3 regions of the Shewanella scandinavica genome follow, and region 3 is predicted to be linked to each of the others. Evidence: predicted binding sites of a transcription regulator. Region 3 holds the regulator's gene; each other region holds the start of a gene.

Region 1 (2,205 bases), on a different contig from region 3:
CTCACCACGGCCGCCACGGGTAAATCGAGTTGACTGTAAAAGCCCACCGCCCGTTCAACCCCAAGGGCGCGCGCCATTAAGTGACGGATCACTCCGCCGTGGGTCACGACCCATACTTTGGCAGCCAGTTCGCTCGTACCCACACTAGCGCCCACTGCCTGCTCGGCGTTATCTGAGTCGAGAATCAACCGTTCAAACTCGGCGGCGAGTATCTGGTCAATCGTCCCATTCACCCGCGACTCGAAACTGGCCATAGTTTCCCCATTGGGCGGCGGTGTTTGCCAAGGGTTTTGCCAATAGGCCGCTAAATGTTCGCCCGCTTGTTGATACAGTTCATCGAGCCGACGACCGTCCCAATCGCCAAAATCAATTTCCTGTAAACCCGATAAAAGCTGCGCCTGCAATGGCCTTGACTCAGATACCAGCGCCGCCGTCGAATGCAGCTCGGCGGCAAAGGCTTGGGCAAATTCGGCGCAGCGGCGTGAGGTCGAGCTATAAATCGCGCTACACACGCTGGCCTGTGACTCAACCGCTGCCGACATTTGCTGCCAGCCCTTTTCGCTTAGAGGCACATCCACACGGCCGCGTAAAATGGCGCCGCCTTCGCACTCACCGTGGCGTAACAATAACAATCGAACTTGTTTCATCGTATTCCTATGTCTATCACTCATGGCAAATTTTGTTGAAGCCCCACATTAGACCCGTCGTCCTATATACTCAATTACGCCCTAGCCCTACAACTAGTCCTACAAAAAGAGCCGTTAAACTGGGTGAAAAGTGGTGATAGGACTCAATTGTCGTCAGTCAATTTTGACCTTGCCCTGACAATCATAAGTCGCGTATTATGGACGTCTATACGTTTAAATGTCCAAAAACATTTTATAAAAAACAAGTATCCAAAAACAAATGTCGATAGACCAGAATAAAATGCACTTTGCATAACAAGGGTCGATGCTTGGACTTAACTTAGCTGTATTTAAGGTAATTATTTATGACGATACCCTCAACTAAAGCCGGCCAGATATTAGCAGACATTCGCAAACAGCTTGCAGAGCGCATTCTGATCTTAGACGGTGCCATGGGCACTATGATCCAAGGCTACAAGCTGGAAGAAGAGGACTATCGCGGCGAACGCTTTAAAGATTGGCACACTGACGTCAAAGGCAACAACGATTTATTGGTGTTGTCGCAACCCCACATCATCAAACAAATTCACACCGACTACTTAAACGCCGGTGCAGACATCATTGAAACCAACACCTTTAATGCTACGACTATTGCCATGGCTGACTACGACATGCAGTCGCTGTCCGCCGAAATTAACTTAGTCGGCGCGCGCCTCGCCCGTGAAGCCTGTGATGAAGTGTTTGCGGCCACAGGCATTCCACGCTACGTCGCCGGGGTGTTAGGCCCCACTAACCGTACGTGTTCGATTAGCCCTGATGTGAACGACCCAGGCTATCGTAACGTCAGCTTCGATGAGTTAGTCAGCGCTTACCGAGAATCCACTAAGGCACTGATTGAAGGCGGCGCGGATATCATTATGGTCGAGACCATATTCGATACCTTAAACGCCAAGGCCGCGCTGTTTGCGATTGAATCCGTATTCGATGACTTATTTGGTCAGCATTCGAGTGACCGCTTACCTATCATGATTTCGGGCACCATTACCGATGCCTCTGGCCGCACACTGACTGGCCAAACGACCGAAGCTTTTTACAATTCCCTGCGCCATATCAAGCCCTTATCTATCGGTCTTAACTGTGCACTTGGGCCAAAAGAATTACGCCCCTATGTGGAAGAATTATCCCGCATCAGTGAGTGTTATGTGTCGGCGCATCCGAATGCGGGACTGCCGAACGAGTTTGGCGGTTACGATGAAACCCCAGAAGACATGGCGAATGTGATCGAAGATTGGGCGCGCGAAGGCATGCTCAATATTATCGGGGGTTGTTGTGGTAGTACGCCTGAACATATCCGCGTGATCCGCGAAGCAGTGAGCCGTCACGATCCACGTATTTTGCCGGACATTCCAGTCGCTTGCCGCTTGGCAGGTTTGGAACCACTGACTATCGATGCCCAATCCCTGTTCGTTAACGTGGGAGAGCGCACCAACGTCACAGGCTCGGCTAAGTTTTTAAAATTGATCAAAGAAGGCAAGTTTGAGCAAGCGCTCGATGTCGCCCGCGAGCAGGTTGAAAGCGG
Region 2 (2,205 bases), on a different contig from region 3:
CCGCATTCACTGCAGGGATCAGGCAAATCACAGTGCGATTGCCAATAGGCACTTTGGCATTAGGGAACACGACAGACTCAAACTCGTGCTCCACTTTAATTTCTTGCCCACCTTCCAGCGCTAAAACAAAGCCCTTCGGGAAAGCTCTGAAGTTTTCGACATCAGTTGCGAAGGTAAATTCAAAATCATCGAAATGTTTATTGATGACGCGGCACACTTGGTACAAGTTAACCTTATCGGCATCAAATGCATCCAGCTCCAACGGCTTAGCGGTGATCAAGCGCATGAACATTTCATGGGTGGCGATAAAACGCGTCATGTCGTTCTGCCCCATGGGATAGACTTTGCCAAGTTCAATGGTAAAGGCATCGGCGTCGTAGCGTTCAGAGGAAAAATAGCTGAAGGTCGTGGTCGGTTCGTGGTGGAAAAGTACTGTATCGACGCCGCTTGCGGCTAAAAACATAATTTGCTCGCCGCTAAAGGCGCGCCCTGGACGATAGGGATAGATAGCGAACTTTTCATGCTTCGAGGCGCGCATCGCCGTGTGCAGATCATAATGAATGCGCTGACGACCATCGGCAACCGCGGTATAAAAACGGTCCACATAGGCTTCGAGTTTTTTGGCGCGCACTCGCTCAGGATTGACTAATCCCGGAGGATTGGAATGCTCACCACTAAACAGACGATTCATGTTCTCATCGATAATCCGCGTGCCGTTATTAATCGCTAATGGATTACCAATCAGGAATAAAGTGCGCTGTTTCGCGATGATCTTTTGCTGTAAAAGCTGCTTAATTAAGCCATTGCAGAGTTCAATGGGCGCGGTCTCGTTACCGTGAACACCGCAAGAAAGGACAACATCTTTTCCTTCATTCTGGGCGGGCTCAAAAACGATAACGCCAGTATCCCACACTTCAACTTGGGTATGGTCGCCTAAGCTAAATGAAAACTCGCCATCGAACTGTTCAGGATGGGCTAAGGTGAGCGCTAAAAAATCCTTTGAATCTAACAGAGCTTGTAACACAGAATTCTCCTTATAATGGTGTGTAACAGTAACGGCGCAATAGCATCAGTGCAGATAGCCATAACCACTCAAGCATTCATCTCAACGCGGTTAGGCTGACTCGCACCTTAAAAAGCGGCTTCAATACTAACACATGTTTTTAATGCTGTTCTCAGACATTTATCGCCATAGGACCCAGTTTTGAACGGAATAAGATCAACGCGGCGCTTTGCTACGGCGAGTGTAAATTTTCCATCACCTTATCGAAAAATCGTCCTGCATAAATATTCCTGCTAGAGGCTTGCTTTTGCGCGCGAGTTTTATCACAATTCTTAGCCATCTAGACTTCTATTGGATTTAATTATGGCGTTAGCAACCTTTGGTGCCGGCTGTTTCTGGGGCGTAGAGTATTTTTTTAGACAAGTGAATGGCGTATCGAACGCCACCTGCGGCTATATGGGCGGCAATAATAGCGCGACCACCTATGAAGAAGTCAAAAAAGGCAAAACGGGCCACGCCGAAGTGGTACAAGTGGAATTTGACCCTGCCTTGGTCAGTTATGAAGACTTGCTCGAGGTATTTTGGAAAAACCACAATCCAACCAGCCTGAACATGCAAGGTGGAGATATAGGCACTCAATACCGCAGCACGATTTTCTTCCATGACAGTGAACAAAAAGCCGCAGCAGAAGCCTCAAAATTAGCTTTTGCCCGATCAGGTCGTTGGGGATTACGCCATATCGTGACTGAAATAGTGCCATTGCAGCAGTTCCATGTGGCAGAGGAATATCACCAAAATTACATTGATAAGAATAATTTACCGAGTTGTCATATCGAGTACTAAATACAGTCAAATCAGCATGAGTTTAATACTCATAACTGACATTAGACACAAACAAAAACGCACTCAAAACTGAGTGCGTTTGTTTTTTGATACTTTATAAACCTACTGCTGCATTAAGCGTTCAGCGCCTTATCAATTAATGCCTGCGCATCTTTGATGATTTCAGCTAAATGCTGCTCACTGATAAAACTCTCGCCGTAGATCTTAAATAACGCTTCCGTGCCCGATGGACGCGCGGCAAACCAACCATTCGCCGTAGTCACTTTGATGCCACCAATGGCCGCATTATTGCCCGGCGCATGGGTTAACACGTTTTCGATTGTCTCACCCGCAAGCACAGTGGCATTTAAGGTTTCTGC
Region 3 (2,205 bases):
TGCGCCTTGTACTTCAAGGGCGGCGCAGCGGCTGCGGCTTTAGCGTCGTTAACCTCAGGGCTATGGGCAAGTGTGTTCTGGATTGGCGTCGTCGGGATTGGCTTTGGTATTCCATTGCTGTTCATGTTGTTACCTGCCGCGACTCGCCACACTAAGGGCGCAATGATTATGGTGGCTTGCGCTAGCTTAACCGGCGTACTCGCGCTAAGACACTTTATTGTGTATGCAGGGCAAAGCTATTTAAGCTGAGTGTAAGTTGACTTTACATATTGATAGATAAAGAAAAGCACTGACAATGTCAGTGCTTTTTTATTGTTTGAATTTTGAGAAGGTTTGCCAGTACAAGCAGGACGCTTATTGGGGTAAGAGTTCGATAACCGACTTCACCGTTAGCACTAAGGCGCTGATACTGCACAGGACTAAGGTCGCCATTTTAGTCTTCTCTTTATCGACACGGCCTACCAATCGCCCGGCGACTAAATACCCTAAAAGCACAGAAGGTAACAGTAGTAACGACAGCCACAGGTGCTTCAATTCTAATAAACCAGTGATCGCCAGAATGACCATAGCTATGGTGGAGCTAAAAATGAAGAAGGCCGACAGGGCGGCGCGAAACTGCGAAGCGTCTTTGCCTGACAATAGAATCGCCATCGGCGGACCACCAATAGCGGCAATATTACCGAAAATCCCCGAGACGACACCCGCGCCGAAGAGGGTTTTCTTATTCACGGGTAGGCTGAATTTATACAGGCTAAGGATAACCGCGACCGCTACAATGGCGGCGATGGATAACCCGAGTATGGGCTGAGGCGCAAACAGCAACAGACTCGCGCCGATAAAACCACCGGGCACGCGACCTAGGAGCGCATATTGCAAGCCATTGAATTCTAAATGACCACGTTCCCGGAATAAGGTCAGTAGCGAGATGGTAAATCCCATGGCAATAACGGGACCCGGTACGAGCTGCGGATCGACGATATACAGCAAAGGACTGGCGACAACCGCTAGGCCAAACCCAATCAGGCTCTGGGTTAAGGCGCCAAGAAATACAATCAGCGAGGCCAAGGCAAGAGTCTGTGGATCTATCATAGAAAACATAGGATTCCATATAAACAAAAAGGGATCGTTAACGATCCCTATTGATGAGCACTGTGATGTAACTTTGCCAGCGACAAGTCGCTATTCCATGTCTTCCCACTCGATCCCCATCTCGTCCATCAGCAACTTGGCTTCGGCGGGAATGCTGTCTGGGCTATCTTTTGACAGATCTTCATCGTTAGGCAATGGCTGGCCAGTGTAGGCGTGCAAAAATGCCTCACACAACAGCTCGCTGTTGGTGGCGTGACGCAAATTATTGACCTGACGACGAGTTCGTTCGTCCGTAAGGACCTTAAGCACTTTGAGCGGAATAGACACAGTAATTTTTTTTACTTGTTCATTCTTCTTGCCATGTTCAGCATAGGGGCTGATGTATTCCCCATTCCATTCAGTCATTGACTCACCTGTTATAACGCTAAATTCGGGGCAGATTTTAAACCCTTACAAAGAACAGTCAAATTATTGCTACTATTTCTTTGTGATTGCAAACAGATTTCTTTATGTTCAGACGTCTAAACGTCTTCACGCCTATTGACGATGACGTTGGGCTTAGGTACATTTAGACGTCCAGACATCTCTATCAGTCTATCGAATTTAGGAGTCCACCCATGGCAGAGCGTCAATTAGCCACACTGGCAGTGCGTCAGGGTATCGAAAGCGATACTCAATATGGCGCAGTTGTGCCACCGATTTATTTGTCGACTAATTACGCCTTCGATGGTCATAAAAATCCCCGCGAATTCGATTACAGTCGTTCAGGCAACCCAACGCGCTGCATTTTAGGTGAAGCATTAGCGCAATTAGAAAAGGGTGCCACTGGCATAGTGACGTGCACTGGCATGGCGGCCATCACCTTAGTGACTACTTTGCTCGGCCCCGATGACCTATTAGTTGTGCCCCATGATTGCTATGGTGGTTCCTACCGTTTATTTACCAACTTGGCGAAGAAAGGCCAGTTTAAGCTCATTGTGGTCGACCAAACCGACAGCCAAGCGTTAGCCGCCGCCATTGCGCAGAATCCTAAGATGGTGTGGCTCGAAACCCCATCGAACCCGTTATTGCGTGTGGTGGATATCGAAGCCATTGCCAAGGCGAGCCATGAGGTCG

The links. The regulator MetJ, encoded in region 3, represses methionine synthesis genes. The targets are predictions, from matches to a motif close to TAGACGTCTAGACGTCTA.
Region 1: metH (methionine synthase) is a predicted target of MetJ. The motif match lies at 846-863, and genes of this name have one in related genera.
Region 2: msrA (peptide-methionine (S)-S-oxide reductase MsrA) is a predicted target of MetJ. The motif match lies at 1,337-1,354, and genes of this name have one in related genera.

What each region holds. Positions count from the first base shown of each region.
Region 1 is NZ_JAUOES010000007.1:124,308-126,512, forward strand. Features, by position in the region: gene Q4Q50_RS08005 (histidine phosphatase family protein) at 1-647, opposite strand, end outside; gene metH (methionine synthase) at 992-2,205, shown strand, end outside.
Region 2 is NZ_JAUOES010000008.1:130,188-132,392, reverse strand. Features, by position in the region: gene astE (succinylglutamate desuccinylase) at 1-1,024, opposite strand, end outside; gene msrA (peptide-methionine (S)-S-oxide reductase MsrA) at 1,367-1,846, shown strand; gene pgm (phosphoglucomutase (alpha-D-glucose-1,6-bisphosphate-dependent)) at 1,960-2,205, opposite strand, start outside.
Region 3 is NZ_JAUOES010000025.1:55,998-58,202, forward strand. Features, by position in the region: gene nrfD (NrfD/PsrC family molybdoenzyme membrane anchor subunit) at 1-249, shown strand, start outside; gene Q4Q50_RS18200 (sulfite exporter TauE/SafE family protein) at 355-1,098, opposite strand; gene metJ (met regulon transcriptional regulator MetJ) at 1,180-1,494, opposite strand; gene metB (cystathionine gamma-synthase) at 1,707-2,205, shown strand, end outside.